DNA from 4 places in the Pseudomonas prosekii genome. Region 4 is predicted to be linked to each of the others. Evidence: predicted binding sites of a transcription regulator. Region 4 holds the regulator's gene; each other region holds the start of a gene.
What was found. Region 4 encodes sigma-54, which starts transcription at its own class of promoters, with help from an activator protein. Its sites were predicted from a motif close to ANTGGCATNNANNTTGCTNT; they were not measured.

Region 1 (3,893 bases), 990 kb from region 4:
GCGTCATACATCGTGTTACTTATGGCCATAGCATCTTTCCGGTTACGTCCTTATGACAAAACGATCATTCCCTCGATGTGACGCATTGGTTAGAACTCAACACAGGTTGACGCCGCAACGACGTCAACAACTTGGCTCGCGACGCCGGCAGCGAGCCGCCAACGGCAGAATTTTTCTGCCAGACCTCAATTGAGGTCGACGCGATGAATACAGTCAACAAGTGAGGGCAACACCCTATGAGAAGACTTAAGCGTGATCCGTTGGAAAGAGCATTTTTGCGCGGATATCAATATGGCGTTGGTGGCAAATCCCGTGAGCTTTGCCCATTTACTCTACCGTCGGTACGCCAAGCCTGGATTAACGGCTGGCGAGAAGGACGCGGCGACAACTGGGACGGTATGACCGGCACTGCGGGAATCCACAGACTCAACGAACTTCACGCCGTTGGCTAACAAAGGGCCTGACACTGCAACACAACAATCCGATTACGTAACACATTAACCACGCACGTCCCATCCGGACGGCGGGCTCCGGCCCAAGGGCACCTTCGAGGTGCCCTTTTTATTCCAAAAACATCGCCATCCTTTGTAGCAGCTGCCGAGCCCGCGAGGCTGCGTTCGGCTGCGAAGCAGTCGTGAAATCAGACACCCCGGTCTTGCAGACACACCCGCACACGCAGGGTTTACGACGGCTTCGCCGCCGAACGCAGCCTCGCAGGCTCGGCAGCTGCTACATGTACATGGACGAGGGATATCAGCGAATAGCAGCGATGGCATCGACCGATTCGCGAATCAGCGCCGGACCTTTGTAGATGAAGCCGGAGTAGATCTGCACCAGACTCGCGCCCGCAGCGATTTTCTCAGCCGCGTGCTTGCCCTCGGTAATCCCGCCCACCGCAATAATCGGCAAACGCCCGGCCAGTTCACCGGCCAAGACCTTGACCGTATTGGTGCTTTTCTCGCGAACCGGCGCACCGGACAAGCCGCCCGCCTCTTCGCCATGCTCCAGCCCTTCGACGCCAACCCGGCTCAGCGTGGTGTTGGTGGCGATCACCGCGTCCATGCCGGTTTCGATCAACGCCTGGGCCACTTGCGCGGTCTCTTCATCGGTCATGTCCGGAGCAATCTTGATCGCCAGCGGCACATGTTTGCCGTGGCGCAACGCCAGTTCGGCACGACGTTGCGCGAGGTCGGCGAGCAATTGCTTGAGCGAATCACCGAACTGCAGGCTGCGCAGGCCCGGGGTGTTCGGCGAACTGACGTTGACCGTCACGTAACTCGCATGCGCGTAGACCTTGTCGAGGCAGATCAGGTAATCCTCGACCGCACGCTCGACCGGCGTGTCGAAGTTTTTGCCGATATTGATCCCGAGCACGCCTTTGTACTTGGCTGCCGCAACGCGGGCTAGCAAGTGATCGACGCCGAGGTTGTTGAAGCCCATGCGGTTGATGATCGCCTCGGCTTGCGGCAAACGGAAAATCCGTGGTTTCGGATTGCCCGGCTGCGGACGCGGGGTGATCGTGCCGATTTCGACGAAACCAAAACCCAACTGGGCAAAACCATCGATGGCCGCGCCGTTCTTGTCCAGACCGGCCGCCAGACCCACCGGGTTGGGGAAATCAAGGCCCATGACCTTCACCGGCACGTTTGCCGGGGCCTTGCACAGCAAGCCGTTGAGGCCCAAACGCCCGCCCGCGCCGATCAGGTCCAGAGACAGATCGTGGGAGGTTTCCGGGGAAAGTTTGAACAACAGCTGACGGGCCAGGGTGTACATGGGCGGGTTTGACTCGAATGGCGGCGAAATGAGGCGGCGATTATAGCCGGGCAACGTGGTCGCAAGCGAGGCGCACAGGCAAATCAACTCACTGGCATATGCCTTGCACTCTCATTGCTATCAGCTCATGACATCAGCGCTCCTGCCAATGGCGGCAGGAGTCAAAAGACAATGGCGTCGTCACCCGGTTCTGCTCGGCAGTCATCGGGAACGGCGCTTTTTTATGCACGGTGGACACCCGATGAATCAAACCACAGCGGGCCCGCTGGCCTGGGTCAATGGCAGCGATGCCCCGGAAAAGTCCGCGATCAACGTAGGATTCATGGCCCTGAGCGACTGCGCCTCGGTGGTGGTCGCCGCCACTCAGGGCTTCGCCCAACCGTATGGCTTGACCATCAACCTCAAGCGCCAATCGTCGTGGGCCAACCTGCGCGACAAACTGGTCAGCGGCGAACTCGACGCCGCGCACAGCCTTTATGGACTGATCTACGCCGTGCATCTGGGCATCGGCGGCGTAGCGCCGACCGACATGGCGGTGCTCATGGGCCTGAACCAGAATGGCCAGAGCATCAATCTGTCCCACGGTTTGCAGGCGCTCGGGGTGACCAGTCCTGAAGCACTCGACCGGCACGTGCACCAAACTCGCGCGAAACTGACCTTCGCTCAGACTTTTCCGACAGGCACTCACGCGATGTGGCTGTATTACTGGCTCGCGAGCCAGGGCATTCATCCCTTGCACGATGTCGACAGCGTGGTGGTGCCGCCGCCACAAATGGTCGCGCACTTGCAGGCTGGGCGGATCGACGGGTTTTGCGTCGGCGAACCGTGGAGCGCCAGCGCGGTGAAACAGAACCTCGGGTTCACCATGGCAACGACCCAGACCATCTGGCCCGATCACCCGGAAAAAGTCCTCGGTTGCAGCCGCGCCTTCGTCGAGCAATACCCCAACACTGCGCGGGCACTGGTAATGGCGATTCTCGAAGCGAGCCGTTTCATCGAACAAAGCACCGAGAATCGTCGCAGCACCGCGCAGCTGTTAAGTGCCCCCGAATACCTCGACGCGCCGGTGGATTGCATCGAGCCGCGGCTGCTCGGCGATTACGCCGATGGCTTGGGCAATCGCTGGCAAGACCCGCACGCCGTGCGTTTCCATGGCGGCGGCGCGGTGAATCTGCCGTATCTGTCGGACGGCATGTGGTTCATGACCCAGTTCCGCCGCTGGGGTTTGCTGCGCGACGACCCGGATTACCTCGGCGTGGCGCGCAAGGTCCAGCAACTGGATGTGTACCGTGAGGCCGCGACGGCGCTGGGCATCGCCACGCCGGACGAGCACATGCGCAGCAGTCAGTTGAACGACGGCAAGGTCTGGGACGGTTCGGACCCGGCCGGTTACGCGCGCAGCTTCAAACTGCACGCCATGAGCGACAGCTCGCCCCTTCTCGCCAGCCGCTGACAGGAGACTGCGAATATGTTGCGAATCCTCCTGATCAACGACACCGCAAAGAAAGTCGGGCGATTGAAAGCGGCGCTGACTGAGGCTGGTTTCGAGGTGATCGACGAATCGGGCCTGACCATCGACTTGCCCGCGCGCGTCGAAACGGTGCGCCCGGACGTGATTTTGATCGATACCGAGTCACCGAGCCGCGATGTCATGGAACAAGTGGTGCTGGTCAGCCGCGATCAGCCACGACCGATTGTGATGTTTACCGACGAGCACGACCCCGACGTGATGCGCCAGGCGATCAAATCGGGCGTCAGCGCCTATATCGTCGAAGGCATTCACGCGCAGCGTTTGCAGCCAATTCTCGATGTGGCGATGGCGCGATTTGAGAGCGATCAGGCGTTGCGCGCGCAGTTGCATGCGCGGGATCAGCAACTGGCCGAACGCAAGCGCATCGAGCTGGCCAAGGGGCTGCTGATGAAAATGAAGGACTGCAACGAGGAAGCGGCCTACACGCTGATGCGCCGCCAAGCGATGAGCCGCCAGCAGAAGCTGATTCAAGTCGCGGAACAGATTATTGCGATGAGTGAGTTGCTCGGCTGAAGCCCGGTGGTGAGGGGGTTTGCCACAGGGAATCTCGACAATTACAGAAACTGGCTGTTGGCACAGTTCTCGCTAA
Region 2 (3,893 bases), 620 kb from region 4:
GATGTCGATGATGATCTGGCCCGCCAGTGCTTCGCTGACTTCTTCGATCTGCAAGTCCTGGCCCAATTCGTCGATCACGCGATCGATCGGCACCAGTTTGGCGTTTTCGAGCGCACGCTCGAGGATGGCCATGTCGAACTGTTGTTCTTCGTACTCCACGCGGTTGCGCTTGGCGTGGGTCTTGGGGTTCACCGAGATGACCCCGCAGTATTCGGGCATGTGCTTGGCGAAGTCGGCGGTGCCGATTTCGTTGGCCTGGTCGATGATGTCCTGCTTGTGACTGGCGATCAGCGGGCGCAAGACCAGCTTCTCGGTCACACAGTCGATCAACGACAGGTTCGGCAACGTCTGGCTCGACACCTGGGAGATCGCTTCACCGGTCACCAGCGCATCAATGTCCAGCCGATCGGCAATCTTCGACGCAGCGCGCAACATCATACGCTTCAAAACTACGCCCATATGACTGTTATCGACTTTCCCGAGAATTTCTCCCAGGACTTCCTCGAACGGCACACTGACAAATAACACGCGTTGGGAGCTGCCGTACTTCTTCCAGATGAAGTGCGCGACTTCCATGACGCCCAGTTCGTGGGCACGTCCGCCCAGATTAAAGAAGCAGAAATGGCTCATCAGACCGCGACGCATGATCTGGTAGGCGGCGACTGTCGAGTCAAAGCCGCCGGACATCAATACAAGCGTCTGTTCCAGCGCTCCCAGCGGATAACCGCCGATGCTGTTGTGCTGGCTGTGGATTACATACAACCGTTGGTCGCGAATTTCCATGCGAACTTCGATTTCCGGCTCTTTCAGGGAAATCCCGGCGGCGCCGCACTGACGACGCAGTTGGCTGCCGACGTATTTCTCGACGTCCATGGACGAAAAGGTGTGATGCCCGCCGCGCTTGCAACGCACCGAAAAAACCTTCCCCGCCAGCGCATCGCCGTAGTGCTGTTTGCACTTGGCGACGATGTCGTCGAAGTCACCCAACGGGTATTCATCGACCTGCAGGAAATGCGCGATGCCCGGCATGCAGCTAAGGCGCTCGGTCATTTCCTTCAGGGCTTTGGGCTCGCTGACGCGGGTTTCCAGTTCGAGGTTGTCCCACACGCCGTTCACCACCACAGCCGGGTCCAGATCGCGGAGCACGGCACGGATGTTCTTGGCCAACTGGCGGATGAAACGCATCCGTACCGGGCGGCTCTTGATGGTGATCTCGGGGAAGACTTTTACGATTAGTTTCATGAAAACAGCGCGCGCTGGGCCAGCCGAAAAAGGGGGGCGCGGATTATAGCGGAAATTGCTCAAGGTTTAACCAGTTAATATGCAGAAGGTTTTGCGCGCACCAAAACGGGTCATTTATCGAATAAGACGCTACATTAGGGGGCGCTTATTTGACCTTTGCGGCAAATTGCACCTCTATAAGCCTGAATTTGGCGCAAAAAACCCATGGTGGGGCACTGGCATGCAATTTGCTCCCTTGTGAGGCAGGTTGCCTTGGCAGAGTATTCGCGCCGGCATCACTCATATTTCAGGGCCATCCACTACCAAAGCCCGAAGCCACCCGGAGGACACTATGTCGAAGTCGGTTCAACTCATCAAAGATCATGACGTCAAGTGGATTGATCTGCGCTTCACGGACACCAAAGGCACTCAGCACCACGTGACCATGCCGGCTCGCGACGCGCTGGATGACGCTTTCTTCGAAGAAGGCAAAATGTTCGACGGTTCCTCCATTGCTGGCTGGAAAGGCATCGAAGCCTCCGACATGATCCTGATGCCGGACGACAGCACCGCTGTGCTCGACCCGTTCACCGAAGAGCCGACCCTGATTCTGGTCTGCGACGTGATCGAGCCGTCGACCATGCAAGGCTACGACCGCGACCCACGTGCGATCGCCAAGCGTGCCGAGGAATACCTGAAGTCGACCGGTATCGGTGACACCGTATTCGTTGGCCCGGAGCCAGAGTTCTTCATCTTCGACGAAGTGAAGTTCAAGTCCGACATCTCCGGCTCGATGTTCAAAATCTTCTCCGAACAAGGTTCGTGGATGTCCGACCAGGACGTGGAAGGCGGCAACCGCGGCCACCGTCCAGGCATCAAAGGTGGCTACTTCCCGGTTCCGCCATTCGACCACGACCACGAAATCCGTACCTCCATGTGCAACGCCATGGAAGAAATGGGCCTGGTCATCGAAGTTCACCACCACGAAGTGGCCACTGCCGGCCAGAACGAAATCGGTGTGAAGTTCAACACTCTGGTAGCCAAGGCTGACGAAGTTCAGACCCTGAAGTATTGCGTACACAACGTGGCTGACGCTTACGGCCGCACCGCGACCTTCATGCCTAAGCCTTTGTACGGCGATAACGGTTCGGGTATGCACGTGCACTTGTCCATCGCCAAAGATGGCAAGAACACCTTCGCTGGCGAAGGTTATGCCGGCCTGTCCGACACCGCTCTGTACTTCATCGGCGGCATCATCAAGCACGGTAAGGCACTGAACGGCTTCACCAACCCGTCGACCAACTCTTACAAGCGTCTGGTCCCAGGTTTCGAAGCACCGGTAATGCTGGCCTACTCGGCTCGCAACCGTTCCGCGTCGATCCGTATTCCTTACGTGTCGAGCCCGCGCGCTCGCCGTATCGAAGCACGCTTCCCGGATCCGGCAGCCAACCCGTACCTGGGCTTTGCTGCACTGTTGATGGCTGGCCTGGACGGCATCCAGAACAAGATCCACCCTGGCGATGCTGCTGACAAAAACCTGTACGACCTGCCGCCTGAAGAGGCGAAAGAGATCCCACAAGTTTGCGGCAGCCTGAAAGAAGCCCTGGAAGAGCTGGACAAGGGCCGCGCGTTCCTGACCAAGGGCGGCGTGTTCTCCGACGACTTCATCGACGCTTACATCGCTCTGAAAAGCGAAGAAGAAATCAAGGTCCGCACCTTCGTACACCCACTGGAATACGAGCTGTACTACAGCTGCTGATCCGGTAGCGCCGCTGCCCGCGGCGCGACAAAAAGAGGCCTCCTTCGGGAGGCCTTTTTTATGCCCGTGAATAATTTGAATAGGGGAGCCAGCCTCAAGATCCGCCCCTCTCCCCAAGGGGTAGAGGGGCCCGACCGAGTTGCGTGTTCTAAATACAGCGACCTGAAAGACTCAGCTGAACTCAGAATCTGAAAAACATGAAGATCGGCTCCCTTTCCCCCTCTCCCCTCTGGGGAGAGGGTTGGGGTGAGGGGTCGATCTTCAACCCGACAAAAATTCATCGCCAAATGTTAACGACTTGGGTCTATCGCCAGCCCTGACCTATGCTGCAAGCCAACGCTTTCGCTTCTGGTCGATTTTATGGGTCGTGGTTTTCTTTTGATGTTGCTGCTGATCGCCCTGCCCGCCGCAGCGCAGATCTACAAATACACTGACGCCGATGGCAACACCGCGTACAGCAACCAGCCGCCCGATGGTGTGCAGGCGCAGCCGGTCGAGTTGCCGCCGCTCAACAGTGTCGAACCCCAAGCGCCTGCCGCCCCGGCGAATCAAACCTCGACCCGCGAACAACCCGGCAACGCCTACGAGGTGCTGGAATTGACCGGGCTGCCGACCACCGAAGCGCTGCGCGCCAACAACGGCACTTTCACCGTCAGCGTGTTGATCAAACCGCGACTGCAAGGTGGGCAGTTGTTCAGGTTGTTGCTCGATGAAGAACCTTACGGCCAGCCGAGCAACGTGCCGATCCTGCAACTGGTCAACATCGACCGCGGCGAACACAGTCTCGCGGTCCAGGTGATCAGTGGCGACACCGTGATCCAGCAGAGCCCGTTCGTCACCTTCACCGTGCAGCGGGTGCATACCAATTGAAGCGTTGGCTGCTGATTCTCAGCCTGCTGGCGATGACCTCCAC
Region 3 (3,893 bases), 710 kb from region 4:
CCCGCCGCCATCGCGAGCAAGCTCGCTCCCACAGGAATAGGTGTTCGGCATCTACTTTACTCACCGCTTTTTCGGGCCTTTTTTATGCGTATCAAAGTCCACTGCCAGAACCGCATCGGCATCCTGCGCGACATTCTCAATCTGCTGGTGGAATACGGCATCAACGTCGCGCGCGGCGAGGTCGGCGGTGAGCACGGCAACGCGATCTACCTGCATTGCCCCAACCTGATCAACATCCAATTCCAGGCGCTAAGAGCAAAGTTCGAAGCGATTGCCGGGGTCTTCGGCGTCAAGCGTGTAGGCCTGATGCCCAGCGAGCGCCGGCACATGGAGCTCAATGCGTTGCTCGGTGCGCTGGAGTTTCCGGTGTTGTCGATCGACATGGGCGGCTCGATCGTCGCGGCCAACCGCGCGGCGGCGCAGTTGCTTGGCGTGCGCGTTGACGAGGTGCCGGGGATTCCGTTGTCGCGTTACGCCGAGGATTTTGATCTGCCGGAACTGGTGCGCGCCAACAAGTCGCGGATCAACGGCCTGCGCGTGAAAGTGAAGGGCGACGTGTTTCTCGCCGACATCGCGCCGCTGCAATCGGAGCACGACGACAGCGAAGCGATGGCTGGCGCGGTGTTGACGTTGCACCGCGCCGACCGCGTCGGCGAGCGCATTTACAACGTGCGCAAGCAAGAGTTGCGCGGCTTCGACAGCATCTTCCAGAGCTCCAAAGTCATGGCCGCCGTGGTGCGCGAGGCCCGGCGCATGGCGCCGCTGGATGCGCCGCTATTAATAGAGGGCGAAACCGGCACCGGCAAAGAGCTGTTGGCGCGCGCTTGCCACCTCGCCAGTCCGCGCGGGCAATCGCCGTTGATGGCGCTCAATTGCGCGGGGCTGCCGGAATCCATGGCCGAGACTGAATTGTTCGGTTATGGCCCCGGCGCGTTCGAAGGCGCGCGCGCGGAGGGCAAGCTCGGGCTGCTGGAATTGACCGCGGGCGGAACGCTGTTTCTCGATGGCGTCGGCGAAATGAGCCCGCGCCTGCAGGTGAAATTGCTGCGCTTCTTGCAGGACGGCTGCTTCCGGCGTGTCGGCAGTGATGAAGAGGTGTACCTCGACGTGCGGGTGATTTGCGCGACGCAAGTGGACCTTTCCGAATTGTGCGCGCGCGGCGAGTTTCGTCAGGATCTGTATCACCGCTTGAATGTGCTGTCGCTGCACATCCCGCCGCTGCGCGAATGCCTCGACGGTTTGACGCCGCTGGTCGAGCACTTCCTCGATCAGGCCAGTCGGCAGATTGGTTGTCCGCTGCCAAAGCTGGCGCCGGCGGCGATGGAACGGCTGAGTCATTACCATTGGCCGGGCAACGTGCGGCAATTGGAGAACGTGCTGTTCCAGGCGGTTTCGCTGTGCGAGGGCGGGACGGTGAAAGCCGAGCACATTCGTTTGCCGGATTACGGCGTGCGTCAGCCGCTTGGCGATTTCTCGCTGGAAGGCGGGCTCGACACGATTGTCGGGCGTTTCGAGAAAGCTGTGCTGGAACGTTTGTATTCCGAACACCCGAGCAGTCGGCAATTGGGCAAGCGCTTGGGCGTTTCGCACACCACCATTGCCAACAAACTGCGTGAGCATCAAGTCGGCAAAGAACCCGGCTGATTGGCGCGTGTGGCGAGGGGGCTTGCCCCTGTCGGGATGCGCAGCAGCCCCCTGCAACCTTCCAGACTCACCGCGTCGCCCGCAATTGCGACTGCTGCGCAGCCGAACGGGGGCAAGCCCCCTCGCCACGGGTTTTTGCGTTGGCCTGGAGGTCGACGCTTGCCGTTAGCGGCATAACACCGCCGGTTTTTCGTCTCCGATACATTTCCCCAATCCCCGCAAAACCCCGCAAGTCCTTTGTTTGCCGGGCTTCGCGCCGTCAAAAGAAAGTTGGTCTGCAAATTGCTTAAGGCTCAGCAGTACAGCAGTGGACGGCAAACGTCCGGCATGCAGAGGATAGAGCGTGGACAAGTACCTTTATGTGGCAATGACCGGCGCCAGCCAGAATGCACTGGCGCAGAAGGCTCATGCGAACAACCTGGCGAACATCTCCACCAACGGTTTTCAGAAGGACCTCGAGCAGGCCCGTTCGATGCCGGTGTTTGGTGACAGCTTTCCGGCGCGCGCCTATGCCATGACCGAACGCCCGGCCACCGACTTTTCCGCTGGCACGCTGGTGGAAACCGGCCGTGACCTCGACGTTGCCGTGAGCGGCAATGGCTGGATCGCCGTGCAAACCCCCGGTGGCGGCGAAAGCTACGTGCGCACCGGCAGCCTCAACATTGACGCCCTCGGCGTTTTGCGCGCCGGCAACGGCATGCCGGTGATGGGCAATGGCGGGCCGATTGCCGTGCCGCCCGAGCAGAAAATCGAAGTGGGCGAGGACGGCACCATCAGCATTCGTTCGATGGGCGAAGGTCCGCGCGTGATGGCCGAAATCGACCGGATCAAACTGGTCAACCCGGACCTGAAGAACATGACCAAGGGCCTCGACGGTTCGATCCACACCAAGGACGGCCAGCCGGCGCCAGCCGAAGCCGGCGTGAAACTGGTGTCCGGGTTCCTTGAGTCGAGCAACGTCAACGCCGTCGAGGAAATGACCTCGGTGTTGGCTTTGTCCAAGCAATTCGAGCTGCACATCAAGATGATGAACACCGCCAAAGAAGATGACCAAGCCATGGCTCGGGTCTTGCAGATCACCTAATTATCAGAACGTCGCGCCGTAAAACAGGCGCACGAGGAGAATCGAATGCTTCCGGCTCTATGGGTTGCCAAAACAGGTCTGTCCGCCCAGGACACTAACCTGACGACCATTTCCAACAACCTGGCGAACGTATCGACCACGGGTTTCAAACGTGATCGCGCCGAGTTCCAGGACTTGCTGTACCAGATCAAACGCCAGCCAGGCGCCCAGTCCACCCAAGACAGCGAACTGCCGTCGGGCCTGCAAGTGGGTACCGGTGTGCGCATCGTCGGCACGCAGAAAAACTTCACCGCCGGCAGCCTGCAAACCACCGAAAACCCGCTGGACATGGCAGTCGACGGTCGCGGTTTCTTCCAGATCCTGCAACCGGACGGCACTACGTCCTACACCCGTGACGGCACTTTCCACCTCGACTCCAACGGTCAAGTGGTGAACGCCAGCGGTTTTGCCCTGGAGCCGGCGATTGTCATCCCCAACAACGCCCAGACCTTCACGGTCGGTCGTGACGGCACCGTGTCCATCACCATTGCCGGCAACGCTGCCTCGCAAGTGATCGGCAACCTGCAAACCGCCGACTTCATCAACCCGGCCGGTCTGCAGGCAGTGGGCAACAACCTGTTCCTGGAAACCGCTGCCAGCGGCGCGCCGCAAGTCGGCACTCCGGGCCTCAACGGGTTCGGCACGACGCTGCAGAACACCCTGGAAACGTCCAACGTCAGCACCGTTGAAGAGATGGTCAACATGATCACCACTCAGCGCGCTTACGAGATGAACTCCAAGGTGATCTCCACCGCCGACCAGATGCTCTCGTTCGTCACGCAGAACATGTAATCAAGTCTATGGGGCGACCATAACGTCGCCAGCTACACCGTGAGGTAGGGTCATGAAGCGCTTTGTATCTGTTCTGGCACTGGGTGGGGTTGTCGCACTCGCGGGCTGCGTCGCGCCGACGCCAAAGCCCAATGACCCTTACTACGCCCCGGTGCTGCCACGCACGCCGTTGCCGGCGGCGGCCAATAATGGCTCGATTTACCAGGCCGGTTTCGAACAGAACCTGTACAGCGACCGCAAGGCGTTCCGGGTCGGTGACATCATCACCATCACCCTCAACGAGCGCACGCAGGCGAGCAAGGGCGCCAACTCGCAGATCGACAAGACCAGCAAA
Region 4 (3,893 bases):
AGCTGAGCACTCCTCAGCCGCGCATCGACATGATGATCCAGCCGAAAAAGAAAACTGACGGGCAAAAGGCCAACTGATGGCAACTCTGAAAGCTCAGCATCTGGCCAAGAGCTACAAGAGCCGCCAGGTTGTGCGTGACGTCAGCCTGTCGATCGACAGCGGCCAGATCGTCGGCCTGCTCGGCCCGAACGGTGCCGGCAAGACCACGTGCTTCTACATGATCGTTGGGCTGGTGCAGGCCGATCAGGGTCGCGTACTGATCGACGATCTGGACGTCAGCCACCAGCCAATGCACGGTCGTGCAAAGGCCGGTATCGGCTATCTTCCGCAGGAAGCATCGATCTTCCGCAAACTGTCAGTCGCCGACAACATCATGGCCATTCTCGAAACCCGCAAGGAGCTCGACAAGGCCGGTCGCCGCAAGGAACTGGAAAGCCTGCTGCAGGAATTCCACATCCACCACATCCGCGACAACCTCGGCATGAGCCTGTCCGGTGGTGAACGCCGCCGAGTGGAAATCGCTCGTGCACTGGCGACCAACCCGAAATTCATCTTGCTCGACGAACCTTTCGCCGGCGTGGACCCGATTTCGGTCGGCGACATCAAGCAGATCATCCACCACCTCAAGGCCAAAGGCATTGGCGTGCTGATCACGGACCACAACGTTCGTGAAACCCTGGATATCTGTGAAACCGCCTACATCGTCAACGATGGCCAACTGATCGCCGAAGGTGACTCCGCTACCATCCTGGCCAACGAACTGGTCAAGGAAGTGTATCTGGGCCACGAGTTCCGCCTGTAAGCGCTGAGGTGTCTGGCGGATTGTCCGGGCGCTGGTCGCAATAAAAGCTCAATCGTTTTTTATTGTTACAGCGCTCTAGGCAAGGACTGCGGTTTCGGGCATATAATTTGCTTAAGTTTGGCGCTCCGGCGCCCTGTAGTGGATGGCGCATGTGCGCCGGCGAATAAGGTGTTTAGCCCCTGCCATGAAACCATCGCTAGTCTTGAGAATGGGCCAGCAGCTGACGATGACACCTCAGCTGCAACAGGCCATCCGCCTGCTCCAATTGTCGACCCTGGACCTGCAACAGGAAATCCAGGAGGCCCTGGAGTCCAATCCGATGCTCGAACGCCAGGAAGAAGGCGACGACTTCGATAACGCCGACCCCTTGGCCGACAAAGCCGAACAACTCCCCAACGCCGATGTTTCGGAACCGTCCTATCAGGAAACCGCGCCAACCGTGGACAACCTTGAGGAAGGCGACTGGAACGAGCGCATTCCCAACGAGCTGCCCGTCGACACGGCGTGGGAAGACGTCTACCAGACCAGCGCCAGCAGCCTGCCGAGCAACGATGACGACGAGTGGGATTTCACTACCCGCACATCGGCCGGCGAAAGCCTGCAAAGCCATCTGCTCTGGCAACTCAATCTGGCGCCGATGTCCGACACCGATCGGCTGATCGCCGTGACTCTGATCGATTGCATCAACAATCAGGGTTACCTCGACGAAACCCTCGATGAAATCCTCGAAGCCTTCGATCCGGAACTGGACATCGAGCTCGACGAGATCGAAGCCGTTCTGCACCGTATCCAGCAATTCGAACCGGCCGGCATCGGCGCTCGCAACCTGAGCGAATGCCTGCTGCTGCAATTGCGCCAACTCCCGGCCAAGACGCCTTGGCTGGCCGAGGCCAAGCGTCTGGTCAGCGATTACATCGACTTGCTCGGCAGCCGCGATTACAGCCAGTTGATGCGCCGCATGAAGCTCAAGGAAGACGAACTGCGCCAAGTCATCGAACTGGTGCAGAGCCTGAATCCGCGTCCGGGCTCGCAGATCGAGTCCAGCGAAGCCGAATACGTGGTTCCCGACGTGATCGTGCGCAAGGACAACGAGCGCTGGCTGGTGGAGCTGAACCAGGAATCGGTGCCACGCCTGCGGGTCAACGCCCAGTACGCCGGGTTTGTCCGCCGCGCCGACACCAGCGCCGACAACACTTTCATGCGCAATCAGTTGCAGGAAGCGCGCTGGTTCATCAAGAGCCTGCAAAGCCGCAACGAAACCCTGATGAAAGTTGCCACGCAGATCGTCGAGCATCAGCGCGGTTTTCTGGAATACGGCGACGAAGCGATGAAACCGCTGGTACTGCACGACATCGCCGAGGCGGTGGGCATGCACGAGTCAACGATTTCGCGGGTGACCACGCAGAAGTTCATGCATACCCCACGGGGCATATATGAGCTGAAATACTTTTTCTCCAGCCACGTCAGCACCTCCGAAGGCGGCGAATGCTCGTCCACGGCGATCCGCGCGATCATCAAAAAACTGGTTGCCGCGGAAAATCAGAAAAAGCCGTTGAGTGACAGCAAGATCGCTGGTTTACTGGAGGCACAAGGCATTCAGGTGGCTCGCCGCACCGTCGCCAAGTACCGCGAATCCTTGGGAATCGCGCCTTCGAGCGAACGCAAGCGGTTGATGTAAGCCACGTTACAGCGTTCCAGTGGCAGGCTATTCAGCCTGCCGCTTTATGCACTGGCAACGAAGGAGAAGCTGTATGCAAGTCAACATCAGTGGACACCAACTGGAAGTGACCGAACCTCTGCGCATCTACATCAACGAGAAACTCGAACGATTAGAGAGGCATTTCGACAAGATCACCAACGTGCAAGTCACGATGTGCGTCGAGAAGCTCAAGCAGAAAATCGAAGCCACGCTGCATATTCCCGGCGGAGAAGTAGTCGCTAATGCTGAACATACCGATATGTATGCCGCCATTGACCTGCTGACCGACAAGCTGGATCGCCAACTCAAAAAGCATAAGGAAAAGACCCAAAGCCTCCTCCAGGGCGCAACCGGTCGTTAACACTCCCAACCTATGATCCGACTTGAAAGTATCCTGACCCCCGGCCGTTCCCTCGTGAACGTGCCGGGCGGCAGTAAAAAGAAAGCCCTCGAACAAATTGCCAACCTGATCGCCCGGGAAGTCCCGGATCTGGAGATGCAAGTTGTCTTCGAGGCATTGATTGCCCGTGAAAAACTCGGTTCTACCGGTTTTGGCAACGGCATCGCGATTCCTCATTGCCGCCTGAAGGGCTGCACGTCCCCTATCAGTGCGCTGATGCACCTTGATGCGCCCATCGATTTCGACGCCATTGACGGCGCCCCGGTTGACCTGCTGTTTGTATTGCTGGTCCCGCAGGCTGCCACCGATGCGCACCTGGAGCTGCTGCGCCAGATCGCCAGCATGCTCGACCGCAAGGAAGTCCGCGAAAAACTGCGCAGTGCTCCGAGCAACGAAGCCTTGTATCAGGTCGTCCTGGACGAGCAGAACGGTCACTAATCATGCGCTTGATCATTGTCAGCGGCCGCTCCGGCTCAGGTAAAAGTACCGCGCTCAATGTCCTTGAGGACAGCGGCTTCTATTGCATCGACAACCTGCCTGCCGGGTTGCTGCCGGAATTGGCTGAACGCGCGTTGATTCATACCGAACTCGCGCAACCGCTGGTCGCGGTGTCCATCGACGCGCGCAACCTGCCGAGCCATTTGTCGCGATTCCCCGAACTGCTCGAAGAAGTCCGCAGTCGGCATATCCAGTGCGACGTGCTGTATCTGGACGCCGACGAAGAAACCCTGCTCAAGCGTTTCTCCGAAACTCGTCGCCGCCACCCGCTGAGCAATGCCAATCGCTCGCTGGCCGAGGCGATAGCTGACGAGACCAAACTGCTCGAGCCGATCGCCGACCTGGCTGATCTGAAACTCAACACCACCAACCTGAACCTTTACCAGCTGCGCGATACGCTGAAGCTGCGTCTGCTCAATCAGCCTGAGCCGGGCACCGCGTTTCTGGTCGAGTCGTTTGGCTTCAAGCGCGGCATGCCGGTCGATGCCGATCTG

Region 1: the regulator sigma-54 is predicted to act here: its motif matches at 1,864-1,883, upstream of BLU01_RS03555 (CmpA/NrtA family ABC transporter substrate-binding protein).
Region 2: the regulator sigma-54 is predicted to act here: its motif matches at 1,457-1,476, upstream of glnA (glutamate--ammonia ligase).
Region 3: the regulator sigma-54 is predicted to act here: its motif matches at 1,914-1,933, upstream of BLU01_RS04895 (flagellar basal body rod protein FlgF).

What each region holds. Positions count from the first base shown of each region.
Region 1 covers NZ_LT629762.1:780,860-784,752, forward strand. The annotation lists gene rmf (ribosome modulation factor) at 237-452, shown strand; gene BLU01_RS03550 (quinone-dependent dihydroorotate dehydrogenase) at 754-1,773, opposite strand; gene BLU01_RS03555 (CmpA/NrtA family ABC transporter substrate-binding protein) at 2,015-3,226, shown strand; gene BLU01_RS03560 (ANTAR domain-containing response regulator) at 3,242-3,817, shown strand.
Region 2 covers NZ_LT629762.1:2,391,453-2,395,345, forward strand. The annotation lists gene thiI (tRNA uracil 4-sulfurtransferase ThiI) at 1-1,242, opposite strand, end outside; gene glnA (glutamate--ammonia ligase) at 1,574-2,980, shown strand; gene BLU01_RS10850 (DUF4124 domain-containing protein) at 3,341-3,850, shown strand; gene BLU01_RS10855 (DUF4124 domain-containing protein) at 3,847-3,893, shown strand, end outside.
Region 3 covers NZ_LT629762.1:1,064,029-1,067,921, reverse strand. The annotation lists gene BLU01_RS04900 (sigma-54-dependent transcriptional regulator) at 85-1,644, shown strand; gene BLU01_RS04895 (flagellar basal body rod protein FlgF) at 1,988-2,728, shown strand; gene flgG (flagellar basal-body rod protein FlgG) at 2,774-3,559, shown strand; gene flgH (flagellar basal body L-ring protein FlgH) at 3,612-3,893, shown strand, end outside.
Region 4 covers NZ_LT629762.1:1,769,910-1,773,802, forward strand. The annotation lists gene lptA (lipopolysaccharide transport periplasmic protein LptA) at 1-77, shown strand, start outside; gene lptB (LPS export ABC transporter ATP-binding protein) at 77-802, shown strand; gene BLU01_RS08265 (RNA polymerase factor sigma-54) at 987-2,480, shown strand; gene hpf (ribosome hibernation-promoting factor, HPF/YfiA family) at 2,554-2,862, shown strand; gene ptsN (PTS IIA-like nitrogen regulatory protein PtsN) at 2,875-3,339, shown strand; gene rapZ (RNase adapter RapZ) at 3,342-3,893, shown strand, end outside.